4 regions of the Schinkia azotoformans genome follow, and region 2 is predicted to be linked to each of the others. Evidence: predicted binding sites of a transcription regulator. Region 2 holds the regulator's gene; each other region holds the start of a gene.
The links. Region 2 encodes Rex, which represses fermentation and respiration genes when NADH is low (regulators of the CRP and FNR family bind a similar motif). Its sites were predicted from a motif close to TTGTGAAATATTTCACAA; they were not measured.
Positions count from the first base shown of each region.

Region 1: a site for Rex is predicted at 5,493-5,510, ahead of P9E47_RS09965 (TorD/DmsD family molecular chaperone). Genes of this name have one in related genera too.
Region 3: a site for Rex is predicted at 2,178-2,195, ahead of P9E47_RS02795 (TIGR04053 family radical SAM/SPASM domain-containing protein). Genes of this name have one in related genera too.
Region 4: a site for Rex is predicted at 1,562-1,579, ahead of P9E47_RS08035 (cytochrome c3 family protein). Genes of this name have one in related genera too.

Region 1 covers NZ_JARSMD010000017.1:39,550-47,283, reverse strand. The annotation lists gene P9E47_RS09990 (aldehyde dehydrogenase family protein) at 1-1,301, shown strand, start outside; gene P9E47_RS09985 (tartrate dehydrogenase) at 1,349-2,431, shown strand; gene P9E47_RS09980 (DMT family transporter) at 2,489-3,451, shown strand; gene pfkA (6-phosphofructokinase) at 3,494-4,453, shown strand; gene P9E47_RS09970 (class II fructose-bisphosphate aldolase) at 4,477-5,337, shown strand; gene P9E47_RS09965 (TorD/DmsD family molecular chaperone) at 5,561-6,238, shown strand; gene P9E47_RS09960 (DMSO/selenate family reductase complex A subunit) at 6,269-7,734, shown strand, end outside.
Region 2 covers NZ_JARSMD010000034.1:5,156-12,889, forward strand. The annotation lists gene groL (chaperonin GroEL) at 1-20, opposite strand, end outside; gene groES (co-chaperone GroES) at 196-480, opposite strand; gene P9E47_RS19505 (CPBP family intramembrane glutamic endopeptidase) at 736-1,452, shown strand; gene P9E47_RS19510 (YdiK family protein) at 1,449-1,646, shown strand; gene P9E47_RS19515 (redox-sensing transcriptional repressor Rex) at 1,726-2,364, opposite strand; gene moaC (cyclic pyranopterin monophosphate synthase MoaC) at 2,383-2,874, opposite strand; gene P9E47_RS19525 (ABC-F family ATP-binding cassette domain-containing protein) at 3,011-4,948, shown strand; gene P9E47_RS19530 (hypothetical protein) at 5,287-5,451, opposite strand; gene P9E47_RS19535 (hypothetical protein) at 5,572-5,874, shown strand; gene P9E47_RS19540 (DUF4317 domain-containing protein) at 5,954-7,117, opposite strand; gene P9E47_RS19545 (glycerol dehydrogenase) at 7,266-7,734, opposite strand, start outside.
Region 3 covers NZ_JARSMD010000005.1:108,564-116,297, reverse strand. The annotation lists gene P9E47_RS02805 (hypothetical protein) at 1-1,164, opposite strand, end outside; gene P9E47_RS02800 (Crp/Fnr family transcriptional regulator) at 1,350-2,051, opposite strand; gene P9E47_RS02795 (TIGR04053 family radical SAM/SPASM domain-containing protein) at 2,260-3,393, shown strand; gene P9E47_RS02790 (Crp/Fnr family transcriptional regulator) at 3,530-4,243, opposite strand; gene moaA (GTP 3',8-cyclase MoaA) at 4,476-5,474, shown strand; gene P9E47_RS02780 (Crp/Fnr family transcriptional regulator) at 5,627-6,325, opposite strand; gene argC (N-acetyl-gamma-glutamyl-phosphate reductase) at 6,696-7,733, shown strand.
Region 4 covers NZ_JARSMD010000015.1:92,939-100,672, reverse strand. The annotation lists gene P9E47_RS08045 (YrrS family protein) at 1-568, shown strand, start outside; gene mtnN (5'-methylthioadenosine/S-adenosylhomocysteine nucleosidase) at 597-1,301, shown strand; gene P9E47_RS08035 (cytochrome c3 family protein) at 1,610-2,125, shown strand; gene P9E47_RS08030 (ammonia-forming cytochrome c nitrite reductase subunit c552) at 2,127-3,584, shown strand; gene P9E47_RS08025 (hypothetical protein) at 3,894-4,880, shown strand; gene P9E47_RS08020 (cytochrome c maturation protein CcmE) at 4,894-5,334, shown strand; gene P9E47_RS08015 (heme lyase CcmF/NrfE family subunit) at 5,366-7,351, shown strand; gene P9E47_RS08010 (cytochrome c-type biogenesis protein CcmH) at 7,374-7,734, shown strand, end outside.

The DNA.
Region 1 (7,734 bases), on a different contig from region 2:
GTTTAGTAGATCAAGCGATTGGGGCAGCAGTACATGCATATAAGCAAACTGTTTTTGCACCTGATTACCGCTATACAGTTTTAATGCGAACAGCGGAACTATTAAAAGAAAATATTGAGGAATTTGCAAGAATAATTGCTCAAGAAGGCGGGAAACCAATTACTGATGCTAAAGCTGAAGTAAATCGATCAGTTTCTACTATTCAAATGGCTGCAGACGAAACGAAAAAACTCGTGGGTGAAATTATTCCAAATTATAACCACCAAGGTCGGTTCCTTTACACAGTTAAGAAACCAATTGGTGTAATTGCTGCCATAACACCTTTTAACTTTCCATTAAACCTTGTAGTGCATAAAGTTGCACCTGCCTTAGCAGCTGGAAATCCAGTTATATTAAAGCCCGCTTCTACAACGGCAACGATTGCTGTTAAGTTATGTGAATTGTTAGAGAAGGCTGGGGTACCAAAAGGCTACGTGCAATGTGTAGTTGGTAGTGGCAGTACAGTGGGTGAGCAGTTACTTAAAGATGAACGAATTGCCCACTATACTTTCACAGGGTCACCTGAAGTAGGGAAACATATTAACCGAACAATTGGACTAAGAAAGGCGACATTAGAGCTTGGTTCAAACTCAGCTACGATTGTTCATAGTGATGCAGATGTTGAAAAGGCTGCTTCAAAACTTGCAAAAATGGCGTTTGCTCATGCGGGTCAAATATGTATTTCTGTCCAACGAATTTTTGTTCAAGAGTCTGTTAAAGAGAAATTTATGGAGAAATTTTTACATGAAGTTTCTTTATTAAAAGTAGGAGATCCATTAAATCCTGAAACTAATGTAGGTCCGATGATTAGTGAAAAAGAAGCGGAACGTATTGAACTATGGGTGAAGGAGGCATTAGATGGCGGTGCCGAAATATTATCAGGTGGTAAACGCGAGAAGAACGTTTACTATCCTACTGTAATTACAAATGCCAGAAAAGGAATGAAGGTTGTTGACGAGGAAGCATTTGCTCCTATTGTTGTTGTCTCAACCTATGAAACTATTAATGAGGCAATAGAGCTTGTTAATGATTCTAAATATGGACTTCAGGCAGGTATTTATACCTCTGATTTAAATTTATCCTACAAAATTCCTTATCTGCTTGAGGTTGGAGGTATCATTGTGAATGATACCTGCTGCTTTCGTACAGACCAAATGCCTTATGGCGGTGTAAAAGAAAGCGGAAATGGTAAAGAGGGTCCATCCTACGCGATTCAAGAACTAGTTGAAACTGTTACAGTAGTAGTGAATTTGGAAGGGTAAAATTCCTTTTTAACAACATACAATTATTAAAAGAGAGAGATGGTTAGATGAAGATATATAAAATTGCCGTCATTGCAGGAGATGGAATTGGCCCAGAAGTGGTTGACGAAGGAATAAAAGTAATGAAAAAGGTCGCAGAATTAGATGACAGGTTTCAGTTCGAATTTACGTACTTTCCATGGGGCTGTGAATATTATTCAAAATATAACAAAATGATGGATGAGGACGGTCTTGAGAAACTAAAGAATTTTGATGCTATTTATTTAGGGGCTGTGGGCTTCCCAGGAGTGCCGGATCATATTTCTCTTTGGGACCTGCTGCTGCGAATTCGCAAAGAATTTGATCAATATGTTAATATTCGTCCAATTAAATTATTAAACGGTGCTCCATGTCCTTTAGTTGATGGCAGTAGGGATACAATTGATATGTTGTTTATTCGTGAAAATAGTGAAGGCGAGTATGCTGGTGCGGGCGACTGGCTATTCAAGGGGAAACCGGAAGAGGTAGTGTTACAAACTGGTGTGTTTTCACGTAAAGGGACAGAACGAATTATTCGTTATGCCTTTGAAATTGCTTCGAAAGAAGAAAAAACTTTAACAAGCATTAGTAAAGGAAATGCTCTGAATTATTCAATGGTATTTTGGGATGAAGTGTTTAACGAGGTAAAAGAGGAATATCCAGATGTGAAGACGTACTCTTATTTAGTAGATGCAGCAGCAATGCTCATGGTAAAAGATCCTGGCCGCTTTGAAGTTGTTGTAACTTCTAATTTATTTGGAGATATCTTAACGGATCTTGGTGCAGCCCTTGCAGGTGGAATGGGATTGGCCGCTGGTGCAAATATCAATCCGGAAAGATCATATCCATCGATGTTTGAACCAATCCATGGATCAGCCCCTGATATTGCAGGCAAAGGGATTGCCAATCCACTTGCTGCGATTTGGTCCGTCAGCCAAATATTTGACTTTTTAGGTTACGAAGAAATCGGAGAAAGAATTCTAAAAGCTATTGAATTTCTAGTGGAAGAGAGTGCGGTACTTACTCCGGACCTAGGTGGTATCGCATCGACAGCAGAAGTAGGAGACCGTGTTGTTGAGATATTAAATCAAAATGTACAGCAAGTGATTTAATTAGTAGGGAGATTTAATCTCCCTATATAGTTTTATCTATAATTAGCAGGATTAATGATGGAAGATATTGAGGTACCAAAGCATGAAAGCTGGGAGTATATGAGAAAGCAACTGCTATATGTACAATTGTTATTTGTGATGATGGTATGGGGATTTAATGTTATTGCTATTAAAATTATTGTAGAGCAATTTTTTGCAGTTACGATTACTTCTCTACGAATCTTCTTAGCTGCTATTGTTGTATGGCTATTGTTACGGATACAAAAGAAAATTCGATTGCCGCAAAAAAGAGAGATCTTATTTATTTTAGTGGCAATGTTCGTAGGAATTGTGGGCCACCACTACTTTTTGTCCGTTGGATTAACAGGAACTACTGCAGCAAATGCAGGGTTAATTTTTGGAATTGTCCCCTTATTAACATCAATACTTGCAGCATTGATGTTGAAGGAACGACTAACATTTATAAGAATAATAGGAATTATTATTGGGATAATAGGTGTTTCTATCATTGTTTTAGCAGGAAATCAAGGAATTCATTTAAGTTACGGTGATATATACATCTTCATTGCCGTTATTTTTCAAGCGATAAGTTTCATTTATATTAAAAAAGCAACAGAAACAATGGATGCGGTTTTAACAACAGCCTACATGCTTATTATGGGATCGTTTTTCCTGTTTGTGATCAGTTTTATAATAGAACCAGAGGGATTAAGTAGTTTGAAAAATGGAACAGTTTTAGGATGGAGTGTTTTTCTGGGTTCTGCAATTATTGCCACTGCTCTCGGACAAATACTTTATAACCACGCAATTCAATATATTGGGGCAGGTAAAACAGCCGTTTTTCTAAATATACCACCTTTCTTTTCATTAGTAGGATCGTACCTATTTTTGGGAGAACTTATCAGTTTATCACATATTTTTGGATTTATTTTGATCGTTGGTAGTGTTATTTTAGGCTCTGGTTTAGCAGACTATTATATTTACAAGCGGACACATCCAATGATCACAGGAAAAGGCTGATTTTTTTGTTGCATAGTAACATAAGAAAGATTGGTGGTAATCATGGAGAAGATTGCGGTCTTAACGAGTGGCGGCGATGCACCCGGTATGAATGCTGCCATTCGTGCAGTTGTAAGACGCGGAATTTATTGTGGACTTGAGGTTTATGGTGTAAGACATGGATATGAGGGTTTAATAAATGGAGACTTTCAAAAGATGGACCTTGGAAGTGTTGGTGATATTATACACCGTGGTGGCACTATATTAAGAAGTGCTCGAAGTGAATTATTCAAAACAGTCGAAGGACAACATCTTGCTTTAAAGTCGTTAAATAAAGTGGATATTGAAGGTTTAATTGTAATTGGGGGAGATGGATCGTTTAAAGGTGCAGGGAAATTAGTAGAACAGGGTTTTCCTACAATCGGTATCCCCGGAACAATTGATAATGATATTGCGGGAACCGAGTATTCGATTGGATTTGACACAGCTGTTAATACCGTTATGGAGGCAATTGATAAAATAAGAGACACTGCTTATTCACATGAACGTATTTGCATTATTGAAGTGATGGGACGAGAGGCAGGAGATATTGCTTTGTGGTCGGGTTTATGTTCTGGTGCTGAATCAATAATAATTCCGGAAGCCCCTCAAAATGTTGAGGATATTATTATTCGTATTCAACAAGGTCAAAAACGAGGAAAAATGCATAGCATTATTGTTGTTGCTGAAGGTGTATGCAGTGGTGAAGATCTTAAAACAATCATAAAGGAAAAGTTTAATCTTGAAACAAGGGTTATTGTCCTTGGGCATCTTCAACGCGGAGGGTCACCAACTGCTTATGACAGAATGATGGCCAGTCGAATGGGAGCCAAAGCAGTTGACATGTTAGTTGATGGTGAAAAAGGGGTAATGGTTGGGTGGAGAAAATGCCAATTAGTCCATGTCCCTTTTGATAAAGCATATGAAGATAAGCATAAAGTAAATATGGCTGACTTTTATTTAGCACGAAGTTTATCTATATAAGGTATTTCTAGGAGGAATTCATTATGGCACTAGTTTCAATGAAAGAAATGTTAGATAAAGCATTAAAAGAAAAATATGCTGTTGGTCAGTTTAATATAAATAATTTGGAATGGACGCAAGCAATTTTAGGCGCGGCTGAGGAAGAGAAATCACCAGTGATTTTAGGGGTTTCGGAAGGGGCCGCTCGTTATATGGGTGGCTTCAGCGTTGTAACCGCAATGGTTAAAGCTCTTATTGAAGAAATGGAAATTTCGGTACCAGTTGCAATTCATTTGGATCACGGATCAAGCTTTGAAAAATGCAAGGCCGCCATAGATGCGGGATTTACATCTGTTATGATCGATGCATCCCATCATTCTTTTGAAGAAAACGTAAAAATAACAAAGCAAGTTGTAGAGTATGCCCATGAAAGAGGGGTTTCAGTAGAAGCGGAATTAGGAACTGTAGGTGGCCAAGAGGACGATGTAGTCGCCGATGGTGTAATTTACGCGGATCCGAAGGAATGTGAGGAATTAGTAAGACTAACAGGAATTGACTGTTTAGCACCAGCTTTAGGCTCTGTTCATGGACCTTATAAAGGTGAGCCCAAATTAGGCTTTGAAGAAATGGAAGAGATATGTACAATGATTGGATTGCCATTAGTATTACATGGTGGAACGGGGATTCCAACTGAACAAATTAAGAAATCAATATCATTAGGGACGTCAAAAATTAATGTGAATACAGAAAATCAAATTGAATTCACAAAAGTTGTTCGTGAAATACTAAATACTGATTCAAAAGTGTATGATCCTCGAAAGTTTATTGGACCAGGACGGGAAGCGATAAAAGAAACGGTAATCGTTAAAATACGTGAATTTGGTTCTTCAGGAAAGGCTCTATAGGTATTCAAAATCAATCTTTTTATTATCTACAATTTCACAAAATCGTAATATCCTAACCCAAAATTGTCAATCGGTACAAAAATCGATTGGCTTTTTTGTTTTTTATGACCGTATGAAACAAAAAACAATGAATCTATAATGAAACTATAAATCAAATGTGAATCTATTCACAATTAAACAAACCAAGATTTCGAACGAAAGCTGAAAATTGGAGGTGTAAGAAATGCAGATGATAGATCAAAAAGTTGATACTCAGCTTGATACCGAACAAATTGAAATACACATGGCAAGAAAAAGTTTTTATCAACTATTTCATTTATTACTGTCAAAACCATTCACGCTTGAAACGTATAAAGAAATTCAGGAGGGAGGTAACATTGAGGGTTTACTAGATTTGGATCAAGGTGGAAAGCTGCTATATGACTTCTTCAAATCTGAACATATAGAGGAATCATTACAATTGGCAAGAGACGACTATTTCCGGTTATTTATCGGACCGTATTCATTGCCTGCCCCACCTTGGGAATCTGTTTATAGAGGGAAGGAACACGCTTTATTCGATTTTCCGACCTTTGAAGTAAGACAGCTATTTCAGCAATTTGGTCTTGAAATTGAAAAAAAACCAAACCAACATGTCGAGGCGGAAGACCATATCGCGTTTGAACTAGAATTTATGATTCTTTTAATAGAAAAAACACTTCAAGAGAAAAACGAAAAAACAAGAAGAACTCTATTAATGGGGCAAAAAGATATGGTTGATAAACATCTGGCATTATGGATGCCGCAATTTACAGGGGATATAAAAAATAATGCAAGCTCAACTTTATTTTTAGGAATTGCAGATTTGTTGGATGGCTTTATTAAGTTTGATTCACAGGTTCTAAATGAGTTACTTTCATAAATTAGGTTTTTATTAAGGAGGTAGGTTAAAATGAGTGGTCAATTATTTGACAAGATAATTGGTAAATCAATGTCACGGAGAAGTTTTCTTAAATGGTCTGGTGCGGTAACAGCGCCAGTAGTCGTTGGAGGGTTTGTTGGAAAATCACAGATTGCTTCAAAAGTAATGGCGGCTTCTAAGGAAAATGAATTAATGAACGAACAAATATTAACGACCTGTTCAACGATTAACTGTGGAGGTAGATGCTTAATCAAAGCCCACATTAAAGACGGCGTCATCACAAGACTAAGTACTGATGCAAAAGAAGATAAATTCGAAATGCCACAACTGCGTGGCTGTATCAGAGGTCGCGGCTACCGCCAATTTGTATATAACCCTGACCGTTTAAAATATCCAATGAAGCGAGTTGGCAAGCGTGGTGAAGGGAAATTCGAACAAATTTCTTGGGAAGAAGCTATCGATTATATTGCAAATGAATTAACAAGAATCACAAAACAATATGGTCCCGCGAGCCGTTATAGCAACTATGCATCAGGCCATTCAGGAAGTATTATTGGGGCAGGAAATATGATTCAAAGGTTATTTGCATTAACTGGGGGATATCTCGGATATTACAATTCCTATAGCTCTGCACAAGTTACACATGCAACAAATTATACGTATGGCACAACACAAACAGGAAATAGTTTAGATACATTATCTGACTCTAAGCTAATTATTTTATGGGGTCATAATCCGGTTGAAACGCGTTTTGGTTTAACAGACTATTATTTAAGGAAAGCAAAAGAAGCGGGCGTAAAAATCGTTGTTATTGATCCAAGACAATCAGATACAGCCGTTACATTAGCAGATGAATGGATTGCAATTGCCCCAACTACAGATGCAGCGATGATGGACGGAATGATGTATGTTATTATCTCAGAAAACTTACATGATCAAACATTCTTAGATAAATACTGTATTGGGTTTGATGAAGAACATATGCCGGAAGGAATTCCAACTGGAGAATCCTTAAAGAGTTATATTTTAGGAGACAAAGATGGAGTACCCAAAACACCGGAGTGGGCTGAAAAAATTTGTAAAGTGCCAGCGGATATTATTCGGAAGCTTGCTCGTGAATATGCAACCAATAAACCATCAGCCTTAATGACAGGCTGGGGGCCGCAAAGACAAGCATATGGCGAACAATATGTTCGGGGTGGAACGGCGCTTGCAGCAATAACAGGTAATGTAGGTATTAAAGGCGGTTGGGCATCAGGAACAGGCTATATAAGTCTTGTTAAGACTACAGCTGTTCCCAAAGGAAAAAACCCACTGGGGGATCTTTCTATTCCATGTTTCTTATGGACAGATGCGGTTGTCCGTGGAACTGAAATGGGAGCCAAAGATGGTGTGAACGGCCTTCCAGAAGGTCATGAGACACTTCCTACCAGTATTAAAGCAATCTTTAATTTAGCTGGAAATACATTAATTAACCAACATTCAGATTGCAATAG
Region 2 (7,734 bases):
AATTGAATTTCTTTAGCCATTTAAGTAGTACCTCCTCAAAATTATTAATCAGCAGGATTCTGATTTTTTTTATTAATTCTATTAGACAAGGGTGATCTACTATGTAAAAAGACTAGTAGATCTATCTCACGAAAAATGAAAGTAAAGTGGGTCTTTGCACACTTCGTAACTCTATCATTCCGCGTTCAAGACCACTTAGCCAACAATTGCTAAAACATCATTCTCGCGAATAATTAAATATTCTTTACCTTCATATTTCACTTCTGTACCAGCGTATTTAGAAAAAATGATGCGGTCGCCTTCTTTAACTTCTAAAGCAACTTTCTCACCGTTATCTAATACACGGCCAGTTCCTACAGCTACAACACGACCTTCTTGCGGCTTTTCCTTCGCAGTGTCTGGTAAAACAATACCGCTTGCAGTCTTTTCTTCTGCTTCAACAAGCTCAATAACAACACGATCACCTAATGGTTTTAACAAGTGAAACACCCTCCTAAGATAAATTTTAAGTATTTTAATTATTAGCACTCATTAATGCTGAGTGCTAACACATTTATTATAATAAATAATTAACTAGATTTTTGCAAGTAAAAACTATATTTTTTTTGTAAAAATTAACCTCCCTGAACATTATTAACGAAATGTTGAAAAACCAATCATCTTTTTATTGGTTTTAAAATAATTATGTTAAAATACAAGAGTGGTTCATCTGATTAAACATAAAGGGGTATAACATTGAAAAGCAGATACTTGCTTACTATATTAATGTATATTTTTGTACAATTTTCGGGGATCTTGTTTGGTGTGGACTTGCTGCTTCGAAATGGGATCTCAAAGGATGATGCGGTGGCCATTTGGACGGTCATAAGCTTTAGTGGCGGTTTATTAGTAGTTATTTTGTTGTTATTGCCAGACATCAAAGCCCGTCATAATACTAACAATCGAGTATCAAGAACTCGTGCAGCAGGCTGGGCGATTTCCGGGATCTTTTTAGCGTTTTTAGCACAGGTTATTGCTGCACAAATTGAAATGATACTTGGAATCAAAATGGGCTCTGAAAACACAGAGATTTTAGTAGAAATCGCGATGCAAACACCGATTTTTATTATTGTTACTTCAGTAGTAGGGCCAATTTTCGAAGAAATTATTTTTCGGCAGATTATCTTTGGCAGTTTATATACAAGATTTAACTTTTGGATTGCCGCTATCATTAGTTCTTTAATTTTTGCAGCTGTCCATTTTGACTTTACACATATCATCATCTATACAGCAATGGGGCTTGTGTTTTCCTTTCTTTATGTTAAAACAAAAAGAATTCTGGTTCCGATTGTTGCCCACGTCTCCATGAATACCTTTGTTGTGTTGGTACGCATCCTATTTGCAGATGATATGGAGAAGCTGCAGAAGCAATATGAACAGGTGCAAAGCTTCGTTGGAGGGTTTTTACAATGAGAACTTCACCTTATACAATGGCACTCATTTATGGGGCGATGGGTGCTCTCTTTACATATTTAGCGATCCAAAGCGCTAAAGAGACAATTTGGAACTTTTCTACGATACTGTTAATGATGATTGCAACCTTCGACTTTTCAACAGCTATTCGATTTATTTTATATAAAAGAATGATTAAAAAAAGAAAATCATAAAACGGCTGCCTCAAAATAGAGATAGCCGTTTTTCCATGTGTACTTTTGAGCAAACTTTCCGGGGCAACCCATAAAATTATTAACTTAATGGGTAATGTTTTAAAAAATAAATTAATGACTGCAACTCAACTGCTAAATCAATATGATGAATTCTAATATCTTCCGGGACATTCAGTCTTGCTGGTGTAAAATTCAAAATTCCTTTTATTCCTGACGTAACGAGGCGGTCCGTTATTGGCTGGGATACCTGTACAGGAACGGTTAAAATGGCAACTTCCAATTCACCTGTGATTTTGCTTTCTAAATCATCTAAATGATAAACTGGAACACCTCCGATATCTGTGCCGACTTTCGCTGGGTCAACATCAAATGCCATCACAATTTTGGAATTATTGTTTTTCATAAAATTATAATGCAAAAAGGCGGTTCCTAAATTTCCTACCCCGATTAAGCACACCTTCACCACTTCATCTTGGCTTAACGTCTGCCTAAAGAAGGACAATAAATAATTGACATTGTACCCATAACCCTTTTTACCAAGGGCACCAAAATAAGAAAAATCACGGCGAATTGTGGCTGAGTCTACTTTTACCGCATCACTTAATTCTTTTGAGGAAACACGCTGTTTCCCTGAAGCATGTAAATTCGCTATAAACCGGTAATATAACGGCAAGCGTTTAGCAGTCGCTTGCGGTATTTTGTTTTTATCAAAAGACATACCATACCCCCGTTCTCCTTAATCAATATTTTCCTTTCTCCGAAAATCTCCGCTTTTTCCTCCAGTTTTCTCAACTAAATATGTTCGGCCAATAATCATTCCTTTATCTACGGCTTTACACATATCATAAACCGTTAACGCTGTAGCAGTTGCTGCTGTTAAAGCCTCCATCTCGACACCTGTGCTTCCCTTTGTTTTAACAGTTGTTTCGATATGTAAAATATACTCAGGGGCTTTCTCTTCCCATGAAAAAGAAATATCCACACCCTTTAGCATCAATGGATGACACATCGGAATCCATTCGGATGTTTTCTTGGCTGCCATCACTCCGGCTACTTGAGCAACAGCTAATACATCGCCCTTTTTCATTTTATTTTCTTTTATTTTTGTATAGATTTCTTCATTTACTTGTATGCTAGAATGGGCAATGGCAGTACGAGTAGTTTCATTTTTTTCAGTGATATCGACCATTTTCGCACGGCCTTCTTCATTAAAATGAGTAAAGGACATTCTTCATTCATCTCCCGACTTACACATATTTTAATACAAAAAAGTTTAGGATGATATTTATTTTTGTCAAAAAAGGAGATTTGTTGCTCGTTTGACATTGTATAAGCTAAACTATGATTTGAAGAGGTGAACCGATATGATACTACTTCAAGTCAACCAACTTACGAAATATTATGGTGCTGATCTTATTTTATCTAATATTAAATTAGAAGTACAATCAAAAGATAGAATTGCTCTAGTTGGAAGAAATGGAGCAGGGAAATCTACTTTATTGAAAATTATCTCAGAACAAATGTCGTATGATGGCGGCGAAATCATTAAGCCAAAAAATTTAATGATCGGTTATCTTGCTCAAGATACCGGCTTGGAATCTAGTCTTTCTATTTGGGATGAAATGTTGACTGTTTTTCACCATCTTCAAATAAAAGAAAAGAAGCTGCGTGAACTGGAAACAAAAATGGGTGATCCTTCCTATTTAGATGATACCGAAAAATACGAAAAATTATTAAAAGAATACGACGAACTGCAAGTAACCTTCAAGGATGAAGGCGGCTATCAGTATGAAGCTGACATCCGAACGGTTTTACATGGGCTTAATTTCGGTGATTTTGATTATTCGACAGCGATTGCAACCTTAAGCGGCGGTCAAAAAACCCGCTTGGCAATGGCTAAGCTGCTTTTAACAAAGCCGGATTTATTAATTCTTGATGAACCGACGAACCATTTGGATATTGAAACGCTGGGCTGGCTTGAACAATATTTGCAAGGTTATCCTGGTGCTCTACTAATCGTCTCCCATGACCGCTATTTTCTAGATAAAGTTGTGACTCAAGTCTATGAATTATCACGGACGAATTGTCGCCGCTATGTAGGAAACTATAGTAAATATTTAGAGCAAAGTGCAGCCGTTTACGAGCAGGAACTAAAGTCTTTCGAAAAGCAACAAGAGGAAATTGCAAAATTAAAGGATTTCGTCCAAAAAAATATTGCAAGAGCGTCAACAACAAAACGGGCACAAAGCCGTAGGAAGCAGCTTGAAAGAATGAAAGTAATGGACCGCCCACTTGGAGATGAAAAGTCAGCCTCATTTTCCTTTGATATTGAAAGACAAAGCGGCAACGATGTGTTAATGGTGGATTCTTTAACCGTTTCCTATCAAGGAAAGGAGCCGATTCTTACAAACGTATCCTTCGGGCTTAAGCGTGAAGAAAGTGTTGCCTTAGTTGGGCCGAATGGAATTGGAAAGTCCACATTGCTTAAGGCGATTACTAAGCAGCTTGAGATCCTTACTGGCACGATCAACTACGGGTCCAATGTTACGATTGGCTATTATGACCAGCAGCAGGCAAACTTGACTTCCAATAAAACAGTCTTACATGAACTATGGGATGAATATCCATTAAGACAGGAAAAAGAAATTCGAACGATATTAGGGAATTTTTTATTTAGTGGTGATGATGTTTTAAAAATAGTCTCTTCGCTAAGTGGCGGTGAAAAGGCAAGATTAGCACTCGCCAAACTGATGATGCAGAAGGCAAATCTATTAATTCTCGATGAGCCGACGAACCACTTGGATTTGGATAGCAAAGAAATACTAGAAAATGCTTTAATCGATTACCCTGGAACGATTCTGTTTGTATCTCATGACCGTTATTTTATAAATCGGTTGGCTACAAGAGTGATTGAGTTATCCACAGAAGGACTGGAGTCGTACTTGGGTGATTATGATTATTATGTGAATAAAAAAGCGGAAATGGAAGAATTGGCACAGCTTGAAAATGAAGGACAATCCTCATCAAAAGTGGTGCAAACAACTCCACCGGAATCGGACAAGGCAAAATATGAACAAGACAAAGAACAGAAAAGAAAAGATCGCCAGCGCCTACGTCGAATTGAAGAGATCGAACAACAAATTGAACAAATTGAAATGAAAGTCGCTGAAAATGATGAACTATTATGTGACCCTGAAGTTTATCAAGACTATGAGAAGGCAGCCAAGTTAACTAGTGAAAACGAAAAATATCATGACCATCTCGAACTCTTGATGGAAGAATGGGAAACTCTACAGGATTAACGTTCAGAGAAAATTCTTCTGGACGTTTTTTCTTGTGGAATTTTGTCAAATCCATTTCTTCCAGATGTGGGTATTTTTTTTATGTATTCACACTATCCACAGTGTTATTCACAGATAAACTCACTTTTTTCAGGCACTCCACAAAGTTATTAACATTATCCACAGAAAAATATCGAATTATCCACAATTTTTATGAACACCTACGGAACCCATTATGTCGGAATTTGTTGAAGTTATCCACCACATCTCTGAGCTGTGGATAAACTCTGTCCACATCCAAAATAAGTCTAGATTTTTTTAAAAATAGTATGTGCATTATTGTAATCGTCTTTGAAATTTTAACTTGACAAAAGCTGAGATTCAGTACTGGGATGATGTTTTCTATAAAACGGTGCAAACGGATCAATGGAAGCACTTCTTAAAGGACCGTTAATGATGCTTTCCGCTTCCCCATCAAAATGTGGAGTTGCCTGCGTACGTTGACTTTCACTATTACGTGACATATTGATCATCTCCTTAGTCTTAAGATAACTATTTTGAAGATGATCTATTCAAGATGCTATATTTAGCAGTGCACATGGAAATAGTAGGAATATCCTCGCTGATAAAGGAGATTCTTAGCCATGTCTACATACATAGAAATGAAAAATATATTTATTACAAAGGTTCAAAAGGACGAACAACGGACAATACTTGAGGTTTGCTTCGAAAATATGCATGAGCCGAAGTATTGTCGTTTATTTAAAGCTACTTTAGAAAAGGAAAGCGATTGGACCATTCGATCCATCGCTGTGTATGATTCTCGAAAAGACAGATTTCTCACAGTTGGGTCCCTTTATGCTCCTATTTTGTATGAGGAAATTAAAAATAAAATACTTCAAGCATTTGAGCAAGACGCTGAGTTTGAACAACAATTGGCTCAATAGGGGCTGTCTATAATGAAACATGCCCATTTTAGGTTTTTTCTCGTGTTTCGGGCACGTTCAATGGGCCATTGAACAACTTTTAAAATGTTTCCGGAATCAATGTAAAGCCCTCAATCACCGTATCTTCATCCACTTCAATTAGTAAACAACGCTTACCGCTATAGTTGACTTGTTTAACATACTTCAAATCTTGAGGGCTGATTGAAATATTTGCGACCTTAGTCTGGATTTTAATCGATTTCGTATTATAATTTGGGACGATACTGCTTGCTTTAAATTCGTGCTTTTCATCATCAATGACTTTTTGAAAAGCTGTTTCTACTTTTTCCGTATTAACATCCTCTACTCCACTCACCTTTAAAACGCGTTCAACGTCTTTGTAGTCCAATTTTGGCGTTTCTTCCTCTTCATTTTCATCAATGATGCGGTTAATTTCTTCATAAACATTTGCAAGGGTTGACGCGTCAACTTGGTCCCCGACGACTTGTTTGACGATTTCTTCGAAAATCGCTTTATCCTCTTGCGCGGTTATAATCTCTTCACCATTCAATACATTCTCGATAAAATCCTCATCAGGTTGATTTGCTTTTTCAGCACAGTACAAAATGTGATTGACATCTGCTGAATTATCAGTGAAGCATGGAAACAAAAAGCCTGCGACTGGTGAAGCAAGGTTAATGATTGGATCTACGATTACACTATATTTAAATACTCTCTCCACATAATCAAACATAAGCGTCTTTTTCGGCTGCATCGTTTTATTGATGCTGCAGAGAATGAATTGATGAGAGTAAACTTCGTCCTGTTCACTCACTTCTGCTTCTTCATTTTTCTTTTTCGTAGGTTTAAAATATTCGCAGCGAATGAAGGTTGCAACCATATCTTCCGTATGCTGTGCACTTTTAAACATTTTCTCGACGATTACTAGCATTTGTGCCTTCCAGTCCTCTACATCACCCGCTTGCAAACCATCATAAAGAAGAAGCTGTGTATGGTCCTCGGCTTCACGTTGAAACTTTAATTCAAACAATTTCACATCCAATTGTCCTGTAAGAACCTTTTTGAAGTTGCTCAGGAATAACTCCTGCTGTTCTTGCTCCAGCATTTGAAACGGCTTACTTTCTTGATGATAAATCTCACTGCTTTCCTTCATAACATATACATTAAAGATATCTTTGATTTTCATTCGATTATTATTAAGCTTAAATTGTTTTCGAATATCTGCTACATCTTTTTTATTCATAGTTACAGATCCAACTCCTAAGTTTAAGTTTAACTTTTCAATTATAAGCAATCTCAAGCTGATTTTGTAGGAGGAATAAGAAAAAACCTCTATCGAAGAAGTTAAAAAGGAAGGGTATGGATACCCTTCCTTTTTATAGTTTCCCTACTTATTTACTCAATTGATCCACAGCTATAATCGCATTTGCAACGTCCTCGGCTGTAATTTCCGGCGAAAGGTTACCCATTGTTTCGCCTTCTTGTGTTGCAGCTTTTCCCACCTTTAGTAACTCTTCATACGATACATTATCTAAATGTAATTCTCTTAATGTTGTTGGTAGCCCTAATTCTTTATAGAAGTTAATATACTTATATAGCTCTTCTGCTGGATGTAACTCTAATACTAGCTGAACAAGAGTACCATAAGCAACCTTTTCACCATGTGTTAAATGATGAATATCCCCATTCAGCACTGTAAAACCGTTATGAATGGCATGGGCTCCTGCTAAGCCACCACTTTCAAAACCGATGCCTGATAGCAATGTATTCGCCTCAACAACTGCTTCAACAGCACTTGTCACGACGCCTTTTTGTACAGCTTTGTAGGCAGGTATCCCATACTTAAACAATGTTTCTTCA
Region 3 (7,734 bases), on a different contig from region 2:
TAGTTTAAAGCTGAATGAAACAGCAAACCCTGCAAAGCAGATTAAACATAAAATAAATAAAATGGTTCCAAGCTTTTCATTCATAAGTTGTTTTAAGGTTGGTACATTAGGCTGTCCCATTTCCTTGCTGTATTTATAGGTCCACCATAAAAAAGGGACAATTTTATATAAATAACCCATAATGCTGAATACAATCCAACCCATAATATATAAATAGATAATAACTCCAAATAAATAAGGAGAAATTGAAATGAATGACGAAATCAAAGCAACCAAGTGCATAATCCAGCCAATTATAATGGCCACTAAAGAAAAGGTAAAAGGCTTATCTAAATTTTTCTTTAGACGTTTTTTAATAATTTGTTTAATATGCCAGACAAAAAGAGAAAATGAAATAAATAACAACATCATTCCCAATTGAAAGAGAATCGATCGGTTGGTCCAAAATGATAAAATGCTCGAAAGTAAGCCGAAAATATAAAGAAAATAAATCGGCTTGCTTAATTTCATTGAAAAGCCATGTGCTAATGAAAACATTGGCACCATTTTATAGGAAAACCCGAATATTAGCAGCGAAAACCATCCTGCAATTCCTAGAATGATATGGGTTTTCAACAATGCGACATGATTGGCTAATGGAAGATGGCCACTAACACTTGCTGCGAGAAAAATACCAAACAAAATTGTCAGCAGCAAACAAACTAAGGCAGTGCCAACCAAAGCGGTTAGGATATTCTTTTCCGTCTGCTTTTTCATAGTCATTGCCATTTGATAGAGAAACATTAATACACCAATCAACGTAATAAACCCTGTTATCATTGTGAGTTTAGGGGAAAATGCCAGTGATAATGCAAATCCGGTTATTCCAATGGCTGTAATCCAAAATTGAATAAACCCAAATGTTTCATTCCAAATCGGCGTTAAAAAAGCAACGGGTACCAATTGATACATTGCCCCCATGGCGACCATCAGTGCCCAACCTAATACTAATAAATGGGCAACCATCCATAAAGGTGGGATTCGAAAGGCCCCATTTGTTAGAAAATCGCCGCTGAAAATTAATATAATTTGCGAGGCGGAAAAGGCCAGTAAACTATAAATAATAAAAGAAAAAGGTAACTTAATATTTGTTTCAGTCTTTGACAGACCTGGCATCATGTTCATGTGATTAACCCCCGAACAATTAATGTTTTGTGCCATATCTCTATGATAACCATTTTCAATACTGTTTTAAGTGATTTAAATCACAATCTATAAAACAAAACTTCACATAAAAAAAGAGCCGCCTCAAAAGTGAAGATTCCTTTGAGACAACCCTTATTATTTACAAAACTGTATTCATTTATTGGTTAAAATAATTCGTTTTCGAGTTTATCTGTTTCAACGATATAATAACCTTCTTCGGTAGAGTCAATAAGATGTTTTTTCTTAAGCTGGTTTAAAGTACGGCTTACGGTTTCGCGGGAGCTTCCGATCATGTTTGCCAATTCGCGATTTGTAAAGTGGGTAGTGATTAAAAATTTAGATTTTCCATCCTCCAGTTTTTGTCCATGCGATTTTGACAAGCGCAGTAATAACTTTAGAATTTGCTCATACGTATTTGATAAAATTTGTTCCTCAAGACGGTTTTGCAAATCAATAATTTTTTCCCCGAGCACTCTAAATACCTTAATACTTACTTCAGGATATTTAATCAGGATTTCTTCAAAGTTGGAAATAGGGATGATGATTAGGGTAGTTGGTTCAATAACCTCTGCATGAGCCGGAAATTCACCTTTTCGAAAAAAGCCGACATGGGGAAACATATCTCCTTCCTTTAAAATGGACACAATTTGTTCACGTCCGTTGAAATCAGTTTTATAAATTTTGACTTTTCCTTGATGGATAAAAAAGACCCGGTCTTGCGTATCCCCCTGCATAAACACGTGGATTTTTGGTTCATATAGACGTGTTTGCGAAATATCAATGATCTGCTGCAGCTCTTCACCCGTTAATTCACGAAATATTGGAACATTATGTAGTAGTTGTTTTATGGATGTTTGGGGTAACATTTTCGTTCACCTCTTTTTTTTATGGCTTCCTATATAACAATTCTAACAAACTTCTGGATAATTAAAAACATATTAAAGGTAGATAATTTGTAGATATTTGTTACTGTATTGTTAAATCTCATATCAGTGTGATAAACATCACATAACCTGAAAAGTTTTACCTGTAAAATAATGAAAGAGTCTTTATAGTATAAGGAGTGTGGTTCACGTGTTTAATCGTGATTATGATAAAGATCCATTTATTGTTATATGGGAGTTAACAAGAGCTTGCCAGCTTAAGTGTCTGCACTGCCGTGCGGAAGCGCAATACAAACGGGACCCTCGTGAGCTTTCTTTTGAGGAAGGAAAGAATTTAATAGATCAAATTTATGAAATGGACAATCCTATGCTAGTATTTACGGGTGGGGACCCATTGATGCGTGAGGATGTTTATGACATTGCTGATTATGCTATCAAGAAGGGTGTCCGTGTATCAATGACACCAAGTGCAACGCCGAACGTAACGAAAGAGGCTATTGAGAAAGCAAAGGAAGTTGGACTTGCAAGATGGGCATTCAGTATTGATGGACCAACTGCTGAAATTCATGATCATTTCCGTGGAGTTAGCGGCTCATTTGATTTAACGATGAAGGCAATCAAGTATTTACATGAGCTTGAAATTCCAATTCAAATCAATACAGTTATCTCAAGATACAATATCGATGTACTAGATGATATGGCAAAATTGGTGGAAGATTTAGATTGTGTTCTTTGGAGCGTCTTTTTCCTTGTTCCAACAGGAAGAGGCCAAGAATCAGATATGATCTCACCGGTTCAGCATGAACAAGTATTTACATGGCTTTATAATTTAAGTAAACGTGTTAAATTCGATATTAAAACAACGGCCGCACAGCATTACCGTAGGGTTGTTATTCAAAATAAAATGAGAGAACATGTTGCAAATCACGAAGACATCAACTATGAAGATGCTCTAATGAAGGGTGCAACTGGTACCATTGACGGTTTAGGAAGAGCGCCTAAAGGCGTTAATGATGGAAATGGTTTTGTATTTATCTCTCACGTTGGGGACGTATACCCGAGTGGACTTTTACCTGTAAAAGCCGGAAATGTACGTGAAACACCATTAGCTGAAATTTATCGTGAATCACCAATTTTCAAATCATTACGCAACCCTGATCTATATAAAGGAAAATGTGGTGTTTGTGAATTCCGCTTTGTTTGTGGTGGTTCAAGATCTAGAGCATATGCAATGACTGGAGATTATTTAGAGAGTGAACCATTCTGCGTTTATATTCCAAAAGCATTACGGAATAAAGAAGGTAAAGAAAGTTTGTCAAAATAAAACAAAAAAAAAGAAAGCTAGCTTTTAGAAAAAGTTGGCTTTCTTTTTTATAAATAATTTTTTTAAAGTGATATTCTTCACTTTTATTTTCTTGTCAATGCATTACTATCATAGTATAAGAATTAGACAATACCGATTAATCAATATTGCATAATTCTGGTGGACAGTTTTCACAATTAATTTCCGTTTTTAAAAACTCTAGATCATGAATGGTGATTTTCCCTTTATTCACGGATATGATTTCATCCTTGCGGAGATCACTTAGCATTCGATTAATACTTTCTCTTGAAGTGCCACAGAAATTGGCTAAATCCTGATTCGTTAATGGGATATTAATTAGAATACTTCCATCTTCACGTTTTACACCGTAGCTGTTTGTCATACGGATTAAAGTAGAATAAAGGGCGCCTTTTTTTCCATGAAGAACGAGATCCCGGAATTTAGTCTGTGTCCTTCTAAAATGGTCGCTCATCCATTTCATAAATTCGTAGGCAAGAGAACCGTTTTCGATCAATTGCTGCTCCAGATATTCTTTTTTCAAGACAGCAACCTCACCGCTCTCTAATACTTTTGCATTGAGAAGGTATTTTGCTTCATTTGTAAATAGGGTCAACTCTCCAACAATATCTCCTACTGTGCAAATTCGTAATGTTAACTCTTTGCCATCTTGGGAAATCTTACTAATTTGCACTCTTCCAGAACGGATTATATATAATTCTGTTGCTGGCATTCCTTCCTGAAATAAAAAGGTACCTTTTTGCATTTTCATTGTATGGTCTAAAGAATTTAACAGTTCTTGAATGGATTCTGGCATGAAAATCTTTTTATTTGGTTGTTGTAGTTCAGGCATTTTAAAACCACCTTTCGACGAAATTCGCCAAAAATCTTCCGCTATATATAAGTTAAAAGGAAAAACGCATTTAAGTCAACAGTTTAATACTGTAATTACTATATTAATGATACTTGAACAATTAGCTTAGAATGTGTGAACAATTTATGAAACTCTTTATTAATGTGATAGAATTCACATTTATTTATTCCACAATAAAGATACAATAATAATCAGTTGGGAGAGTGAATATATGAATGGCCGTCTTAATTTAGTGGATCGTTTTGGACGCAATCATGATTATTTAAGAATTTCAGTAACAGATCGTTGTAATTTAAGATGCCATTATTGTGTGCCTGAGGGTCAACACCAATGTATGGATTTTCCTAAATTATTAACTGATGAAGAAATTGTTCAAATCGTAAATGTCGGTGCAAAGCTCGGAATTAAGAAAATAAGAATCACCGGTGGAGAACCACTTTTACGAAAGAATTTGCCTGAATTAATTAGCCAAATTAAATCCATACCTACTATTGAAGATATAGCCCTAACAACTAACGGAGTTTTTCTTAAAAAATATGGGAAAGAATTAAAAGAAGCAGGTCTTGACCGTGTAAATATAAGCTTGGATTCCCTTGATGAGAAAAAATTTTCCTATATTACAAGAGATGGACATTTAAACGATGTACTAGAGGGAATTCAAACATCGGTTGAATTAGGTTTTAATCCAATTAAAATAAATGCCGTCTTAATGAAAGACTTCAATGTTGATGAAATAGAAGATTTCTTATTATGGACTATTCGTGAACCAATCAATATTCGCTTTATTGAATATATGCCAATTGGACAAACGAATAATGTTTGGAGTAATCAGTATCAGTCATTGGAGATTGTCAAAGAAATAGCGGAACGCATCGGACAATATAATCCGGTAACAACACATAAAAATAGCGGCCCCGCAGACCAATATGCATTTGAAAATGCGAAAGGCACTTTTGGATTGATTCATCCGATTTCATGTAATTTCTGTGACAACTGTAATCGTTTAAGATTAACTGCTGATGGACATTTAAAGCCTTGTCTTTTCTGGCAGGATGAAGTTTCGTTAAGACAGTTCATTGATAATGAGCAGCAATTAATACATGCTTTCAAAAAAGCAATGTTTATCAAACCTGAACGTCACCAAATGGGTGATGAGAATTTTGATTTTGGTAATCCGACAACACGCGTGATGTCCGCCATTGGTGGGTAAATATGTGTGTTAGCAATAAATGTTAAGTTTCTATATCTAACCCCCTTTTTTTAGAGTACTTTTTGTGCTCTATTTTTTTTGGGGGGACAAATAAATAAAGAGGTGGAGTGCATATCCACCTCTTACTGTCTAGCTCCAGCGCTTCCGCTTTTCTAATAATCTGCTGTCTCTATAAACATCTGACAGAAGTCGCACCAATTGTTAATAACAATATTCTTCTCAGTGATCGTAACTAAATCTTGATCTTTTAATTTAGAAAGAACACGGCTCACACTTTCACGGGTTGATCCAATGATGTTGGCCAATTCCTGAATTGATAATGGAAGTTCAATTTTAACTCCACTATTTGTTTTACTTCCGAAATCACGTGCCAATCTTTCGATTGTTTTTACTGTTTTCCCGTATACATCCAATAAAGCGATGTCTCTTAATATGGAAGTAAAGGATCGAAGTTGACCGCCCATAAACCGAATCATTTCAACTGAAAGATCAGGATTGATGGCGATCACATCCTCTAAATCAGATGTTAGTAAAAACAAGACTTCAGCATCAGATATGGTCTGGGCTGTCCCAGGATAATTTGTCCCCGGTTCACAAAATAAGGAAGCTTCAGCAAAAATATCCCCGGATCGTTTTATACAGACGATTAATTCTTTCCCCTGAGGGTTGATCTTTTTGATTTTAACGATTCCGCTTTTCATAAAATAAATAGCTTTAGCTTCATCCGACTCATGAAATATATAATCCCCTTTTTTATAGGAAGCTGTTTTCACCTTAGCAGCAAGGGCATCTAGCAAATGATCAGGTAAATCTTTGAAGAAAATGATTCCCCTTAAAAATTCAGAAAGCATATGTTTGACCTCCTTCTTATTTAAACAAGCAGAACAGAGCTAGTGTCTATGAATCTGATTATAGTTATCATTTTACTGTATTGTTGTGACACTTTTCACAGTATGTACTATTGTTCACACTTAATTCATAATTACTTGTTAAAAAATTTCGTCAAATTTATAAAAATACATTTGATTTTATTTTTATGCAATTATATAATAAATACTAATTTCAAAGAATAAAACTTTATTCAGTTCCATACTGAATAAAGTTTAAGCCTCCGGCGGATGCCTCAGATTTTTAAAGGTAGTTTTTCGAGCAAGCCAGCTCGAAAATATCCGCTGGGCACAAATACGCCAAGGCGTATTTGATTAGATAGGAGGACAAATGATGAGAATAGCAATCGTAGGAGCAACTGGATATGGCGGAGCGGAATTAATTCGGTTATTAAACCATCATCCTGAGGTTGAAATTGTATCTTTGCACTCCTCTTCACAGCAAGGTACACCTTATACTGAGAGTTATCCACATTTACAGGAAATTATCTATAATAAATTAGAAGAAATTAATCCGGAGGAGATGGCTAAAAACGTTGATCTTGTCTTTTTGGCAACACCGTCGGGGATTTCTAGCAAACTATCACCAGAGTTAGTAGCGCAAGGGTTAAAAGTCATTGACCTGTCCGGAGACTTGCGGATTAAAAAGTTAGAAGATTATGAGTTTTGGTATAAAAAGTGCGCTGCTCCAAAGGAAACAATTGATGCCGCCGTTTATGGTTTACCTGAATGGAATAAAGCGGAGATCAAAAAAGCGACCTTAATCGCAAATCCTGGCTGTTATCCAACATCCGTTGAACTAGGGTTAGCGCCATTAGTTCAAAAGGAACTTATAGTAGAAGATTCTATTATAGTTGATGCCAAATCGGCTGTTTCCGGCGCAGGACGTTCCTTATCTGCGATTAGTCATTATACGGAAATGAATGACAATTTTAAAATATATAAAGTAAATCAACATCAACATATACCGGAAATTGAACAGACATTAAAGGGATGGAATGGAAACATCGGGCCGATCACCTTTAGTACACATCTTGTGCCAATGACCAGGGGCATAATGTCTACGATATATGTGAAAGCAAAAAATAAGATGACAATTGACCAGCTTCATGAACTTTATAATGAAGCTTATGAAAATAAACCGTTTGTCAGAGTTCGTCCGAAAGGCGTTTTCCCTTCAACAAAAGAGGTTTATGGTTCAAATTATTGTGATATCGGTTTAGCTTATGATGAAAGAACAGGTCGAATCATGATTGTCTCAGTAATAGATAATCTAGTTAAAGGGGCAGCAGGACAGGCAATCCAAAACTTAAATATTATGATGGGATTAGATGAAAAGACAGGGCTAAATTTTGTTCCTGTTTATCCATGAG
Region 4 (7,734 bases), on a different contig from region 2:
GCCAAATGAAACAGAACAAGCTGTAGATGACACGATCGACGAAGTTGCTGATGACGCCGAAACAGATGATGATACTCTAACTGCAGACAATAATGAGGCAGCCCATAATGAAAATATAACAGAAAAAGTTTCTCCTAATAAACAGGTAACTAGTAAAGATGAAAAACATGATGCTGCTTCAGACTCTACTAAATCAGAGGATCGGGAATCAACGGTAGTCGGTTCTATTAAGAAGGACTGGGAACCAGTTGGAACAGAGCAGGAAGGCGAACATGTTACGGATTTTACAAAAGGATCACAGGATTGGGAGGAAATGACCCAAGCTGTCAGCTCTGCAACAGGTCTATCAAATGATAATATGATCGTATGGTGGATGGGGAACGGTGGTGCTTCTAATAAAGCGATTTCTACAGTAAGTACAAAAGACAAAGGAACCTATTATCGTGTTCAGCTTGAATGGGTGAATGGCTCAGGCTGGAAACCTGTTAAGGTGGAAGAAGTAGAGGGGAACGATCATCAACCCGGAACAGAATCAGCAACGAGCACTGAAACAACTAAAAACAGATAATTAGACGTAGAAAAGAGGCAAAGCTTAGATGAAGATTGGTATTATTGGAGCAATGGATGAAGAAGTAGCTATTTTAAAAGAGAAGATACAAAATAGGGAAGACTTGACGATTGGGAAAAGTGAATTTTCAATCGGAAAAATTAATAATATCAATGTCGTTTTGTTAAAATCAGGAATTGGAAAAGTAAATGCGGCCGTTGGTACAACATTATTACTTGATCATTTCAAACCTGATTATGTATTAAATACAGGCTCGGCAGGAGGATATCATACTGAATTGAATGTTGGTGACATCGTAATTTCAACAGATGTTAGACATCATGATGTAGATGTAACCGTCTTTGGATATGAGTATGGGCAAGTTCCGCAAATGCCCCCTGGCTTCACTCCAGATGTACGTTTAATTGAAAAAGCGGAAAAAGCAGCAGCTGGGATTACTGATATCAAGGTAGCTAAAGGATTGATTGTAACTGGAGATTCTTTCATGGACGATCCCGTAAGAGTTGATTTTGTTCGCGGGAAGTTTACGGATGTATATGCGGTTGAAATGGAGGCCGCGGCCATAGCCCAAGTCTGTCATTTATTTAATGTGCCATTTGTGATCATCCGGGCACTATCTGACATTGCTGGGAAGGACTCCGATGTATCATTTGATAAATTTCTTGAAAAAGCAGCACTGCATTCTGCAACATTAATTTTAAATATTGTTAGTGAATTTGAACAGGAAAGGTAACAAATTGTAAAAGAGTGTGAGGACCTCCCTTTGAGGGATCAATCTTCGCACTCTTTTTAATTTGCAGAAAAGCTAATGTTCACATAAAATTCATTACTATACCATAAGAGATTATTACTCTCATAATAGTAGAAAATTATTATTATGGGATATTTTAAGATACATTTTGATTGTCAAAACTTTGCCTTATTTTATTCAAATTATTGATACAATTGGTTTCTTTTACTAATCAAAAGTAATGCTATTGTTATTTTGAAGTAATGTTTATTATTTCACAATTATTAATTGAGGAAAGGAGTGAAAAGCATATGCTAGAAAAAATCAAGGCAATTGATAAGAAATTATGGGTATTCATCGGGTTGTTTATCGGTATCGTTTTTGCTGCAGCAAGTGCACAGGCTCTGCATTATACCGATTCTGCTGATTTTTGTGCAACCTGTCACCCAATGGAGACGGCATATAGTAGTTTTAACGATTCTGTTCATGCGGACCTAACCTGCAATCAATGTCATGCACCAACAGACAGTATCGTAAGCAAGTATATGTTTAAAGCGAAAGCTGGTGCCCATGATTTTTACATGAATACATTTAATGTCGATGAAATTCCTGATGTTATTCATGCGAAACAGGCTACAACAGATGTCGTTCAAGAAAACTGTATTAGCTGTCACGAAAATACGATTAAGACAGTCAAACATGATGCAAAAGAAAATTGTATAGACTGTCACAGACAAGTGCCTCACGGTAAGAAAAACAAGTATAAAAATGATGAGTTTTTTAAACCGGGTGAATACGATATAAGCGGAAGAGAGGATGGAGTATAACATGAATAGCTTGAAGCGCGCTCTACTCTTAGCTGTGGTTGCAATTTTTGCACTGGCAATTATGGCTGCATGCGGAGCAAAAGATACCAAGAATGGTAGTGCTTCAGAGCCGATTGATACAGGTTTGCCGGCCGATACAATCAGCAATGAAGCATTTAAAGATTTATTCCCACTTCAATATGAAAGTTTTAATGCAACGAAGGATATGTCAGACACAAAATATGGCGGTTCAGTACCGACTTCTAAATTTGATCAAAGTAAAGAGCCTTTATTACCAATTTTATTTAATGGTTACGGATTTGCACTAGAGTATAATGAAGACCGCGGTCACGTTTATGCTAATGAAGATATCGAAAAAATTGCTCGTATTAACGACAAATCATTTGGTTCTTGTTTAACTTGTAAATCAACAGCGGTACCACAATTATTAAAAGAAGAAAACATGGGTGACAAGTATTGGGGAGCTAATTTCCGTGCTGAAGTGTTACCTGCAGCAAAAGAAATGGGTCACTCTCCAATTGGATGTTCTGACTGTCATGACCCTCAAACAATGGAATTAAGAGTAACGCGTCCAAGTTTTGCTAAAGCAATGGAATCACAAGGAATTGATATTTCAAATCCAACAAAAAATCAAATGCGTACATATGTATGTGCACAATGTCATGTAGAATATTACTTTGAGCCAGAAAAGAAAGAAGTAGTATTCCCATGGGCAAATGGTTTCAAGCCGGAAGAAATGTATGAATACTATGAAACAGTTGCCAAAGACCAAGGTTTTAAATCTGATTGGCAGCATAATATTTCAGGCGCACCAATGTTAAAAGCACAGCATCCTGAGTTTGAAACTGTGTCAACAGGTACACATGGTAAAAACGGTGTTTCTTGTGCAGATTGTCACATGCCTTATGAGCGTTCAGACGGTAAGAAGAAAGTTTCTTCTCATAACTGGACTTCACCACTTAAAAATATAGAAGCATCATGCCGTACTTGTCATGCTGACAAGACAGCCGAAGAACTAAAGAACAATGTAGAGTCAATCCAAGATACACATAAAGACGCACTAGATAAAGCAGAAGAAATTTCTGTTTCATCACATTATTATGTAAATAAGATGATTACTGCAAAAGCACCTGCAGCAAAAATTGCAGAAGCTCAAGAATTAGTACGTAAAGCTCAATGGTTCTGGGATATTATCGCTGCAGAAAATTCAACTGGTTTCCATAACCCGCAAGGTGCAATGGATTCACTAAAAATGTCATCTGAATATTCAAGTGAAGCTATTATTCTAGCAACTGAAGAGCTAGTTAAGCTTGGTGTTAATGTTGACGAGCTTAAAGCTGAAATCGAAAAAGCAACAAAAGCAGTATTAGCTGAAACTGATAACTTTAAGAAGAAAGATCATGCAACAAATACTTTCTTCCCAGCTCAACAGCCACCTGCTACACCAGCTAAAAAATAAGTAATATTTGTTCAGAGGCATCGTGCATCATTCATGGATGTACGATGCTTTCTTATTGAGAACTATTTTTTGTTAATAGAACTTTTTGATAATTTTAGTATATAAAAAAACAACCTAAAATACAACGTAAAAGAATGTTTGTCCATGAAATTTATCACGGACTGATGTAACGATTTTATGAATTATTATATGTATGAATTTTGACAATAGTTCTGTGCTTATGTTATTAACCTAAGTTTTCTAATACAATCATTGTAGATTTATTAGAATAATAACTTCATTTATTTTCGAAAAGAAGGGGTGCCTTTTATGAAGCACTTTTTACATAAAGGATTATTAATTGTTATAGCTTTTACTTTTAGTTTCATCTGGTTCATGAGCCCAGATGAACCGAAAGCGGAAATGAATCAATTCAAATTTGAAGAACTGACAATCGTGCTTATGCCAGAATACAATCTGCATCCGGATGAGGACATAACCGATCCCAATCTATTAATCGGTTTTCATGGAAAAATAATGAATCAATCTAAAGATGAAATAAAAAGTGTAACAGTGCGGGTTCCGGCAAAAGAAAAGAATTTTGTCGTAAGTCTAGCGGCTGTTCAAACTTCAGATACAGAGGAAACGGTTAAAGAAATAAAGTACAAGCTAAATGAGGATGAAGAATCTATCACTCTCCAATTCCCGGAAGCTGTTCAGCCTGGAGCCACTTTGAAATTTATGCTTGAGTACTTCTATACACCAATAAAGGTTACAAATGAACAAAAAGAGTTTTCCTACTCTTACTCGGCAATTGCGGATGCGGACTTAATGAATCTTATGCTGTTCGAACCACTTGGAACAGAAAGCTTAACGGCAACGCCAGCCAGTCAAAAACAAGCTACCGATACGATGGGCGTTAAGATGCATTTATATGAATATAAAAATGTCAAAACAGGGGATGAGAAGCAATACAGTTTTTCATATGTGAAAGTCGATGATGTGACAACTGTTGAAAAGGTTGAACAAATCACATCAGAGCATAGTGAATTAACAGAAGCACTCAATGAGGAACAAATCCAAGCTAAAAGCGAAACGACTGCTAAAGGAGTATTCAATGCAGAATTAATAGTTGGAATAGCATTAATCCTCATTATCGCCATTTTATTTGTAGTCATGTTTATGAAAAAAAGAAAGCAAAGGAATACGAAAGTAAATAATCCTTCCATTGCCGATAAAAAAGAACTAAGGAAACTGCTTGCTGAAGGGAAAATCGGTGAAAAAGAATATATGGAAAAGCTATCTAAGACTAAATAAGGAGTGAAAAGTATTGAAAAAGAATACGAAAATGTTAATGGGTTTTAGTGCAATTTTTATCGGTATAGTAATCCTGCTTATCGCCGCTACACCTGGTTCGAGCGGGACGGAGCTGACCCTTGAAGAGTTTATTAAGGAGCCGCTGAAATATGAAGACCGCTATGTGATGACCCAAGGGAATTTAATCGAAGATACGATTACATGGGATGCAGACAAAATTGATTTGCGTTTTGATATTAAAGACGATAAAGGAAATGTATTACACGTTCAGCATACCGGTGTGAAACCGGACAATTTCACAGAGGGGGTTATTGTCATCATCGAAGGCTTTGTAAATAAAGATGGCTCATTCACTGCTGAAAAAGTACAAACAAAATGTCCTTCAAAATATGAAGGAGAAGATGCAGGTAACTATGACCCAGAAACACATCAAAAGCTGACTGAAACAAAGTAAGAATATAGTCAGACAGAAGGAGCAGTAATAAATGTACATCATAGGAACGGTAACGATCTATTTAGGACTTGTTATTTCGATCTACGCCTTAATCGCTTTTATTATTGGTATTCGTAAGCAAAATCAATCCTGGATCAACAGCGGGAAAAATAGTGTATTGATGATGTTCTTTATCTCTAGCATTTTAATGACACTATTATTCTTAGCACTAGGAACAGACCAGTACCAGTTTAAATATGTTTCAACCTATACGAGCTCAGACCTTGCCCTAATCTATAAGCTTTGTGCCTTATGGGCGGGAAATGCCGGATCGCTTTTACTATGGACGTTCTTCTTAACGATGTATAACGCGATGGTCATTTTCTCTAAGAAGATGAAAGCAAATCCGATGGTTCCCTATATTTCATCCATTCTACTAGGAAATACAATATTCTTTTACTTTTTACTGGCAACGACAGCAAAACCTTTTGAATTAAATGAAGTCATTCCCAGAGAGGGTAACGGATTAAATCCAATGCTTCAGGACCCAGGGATGATTCTTCATCCGGTAACCCTGTATTTAGGGTATGTTGGTATGGCTGTTCCATTTGCGTTTGCGATTGCGGCCCTTATGTTAAAGAATGTTGATTCATTTTGGATTCGGATGACTAGACGTTGGACGCTTTTAGCTTGGCTATTTTTAACGCTAGGCAACGTCATTGGCGGCTGGTGGGCTTACTTGGAATTAGGCTGGGGCGGCTATTGGGCTTGGGACCCGGTTGAAAATGCTTCTTTTATGCCATGGTTAACAGTAACGGCGTTTTTACATTCAGTGATGATCCAAGAACGTAAGCAAATGCTAAAGGTATGGAATTTAAGCTTAATTATTTTATCCTACTCATTAACATTATTTGGAACATTCCTCGTAAGAAGTGGAGTGTTAACGTCAGTCCATGCATTTGGGGATTCCAATCTTGGAACGTATTTCTTAATCTTTATGGCATTTGCCGTTATATTTGCTATGTATGTGATGATGAGCCGCTATCAGCTATTAAAAAAGGACAGCGGACAATTTGAATCCTTCTTATCGAAGGAAAGCAGCTTCTTAATTAATAACTTAATCTTGGTTGGTGCTACCTTTGCCGTCTTTTGGGGAACGATATTCCCACTTGTGTCCGAAGCAGTAAAAGGAACGAAAGTAACCGTAGGAATCCCCTTTTTTAATACGGTTATGTCACCGATATTGTTAGGGTTAATGTTTGTAATGGCTGTTTGTCCATTGATTGCATGGCAAAAGTCAACCGTGAAAAACTTACAAAAGAATTTCGTGGTTCCTGCCTTATTAAGTATAATCGCTGCCGTTATCTTATTCGTCTTCGGTATTCGTGGAGCCTATCCGTTGGTTTCATTTGGTATCGTGTCCTTTATGTTACTGACACATCTTCTAGAAATCTATCGTGGTGTCAGGGCAAGAAGATCTGTTACGAAGGAAGCCTACCCGGTTGCATTGGTTCGCTTAATGACGAAGAATAGACGTCGATATGGCGGATATACCGTTCATTTCGGAATCGCTTTAATGGCGATTGGGATTATCGGTTCACAAAACTTTGATGTTGAAACAATGAAAACAGTGGCAATCGGTGAAACGATTCAGCTTGAAAACTTTAAAGTCACTTATGAAGAATTGGGACAAAAGCGGGAAGGTATGAATGATGTTGTGTATGCAGTCCTTTCAGTTGAAAAGGATGGTAAAAAGCTTGGGAAAGTGATCCCGGAGAAGATTTTCTTCGGAAATAACAATCAGCCCCCTTCAACTCGGGTTGGACTATTGTCAAGTTGGGAAGAAGACCTTTACACAGTTCTAAGCACCTGGGAGGCTGACAAGCGTGCCACCTTTGTAGTTCGTATCAATCCATTAGTGAAATGGATTTGGACTGGTGGAATTGTTGTTATTATTGGTACTCTGTTTGCAATTTGGGGCGGAAAATATAATCAAATTACACCAAGATACACTGGGGCAGAGCGCAAGGTCTCATAGATTGTTGGAAGGGGGCATCCTTATGAGGAAATTAATACTTGTACTATTACTACCTATCCTTTTCATTTCAAATCATTCCCTAGCTGCAGACGACTTTGATTACAGCCGCAAAGACTTTCAGGCGGTGGTTCAAATGCTCGACATGGAAGGCCACGGGAATGATGATTTAGCAACGTGTAATGTAAAACAGCTTTATTACAAAGAAGTTGCCGAAATGATGCAAAAGGGTAAGAACAAAGATGAAATATTAGCTTATTACGTAGACCAGATGGGTGAAGAAGCGTTGAAGGCTCCTTTAAAAAGCGGTTTTAGCTTAACCGCTTGGATTACACCTTTTCTCATATTAATAGCAGCAGCCTTGTTAGTTTATGTTCTAATCCAAA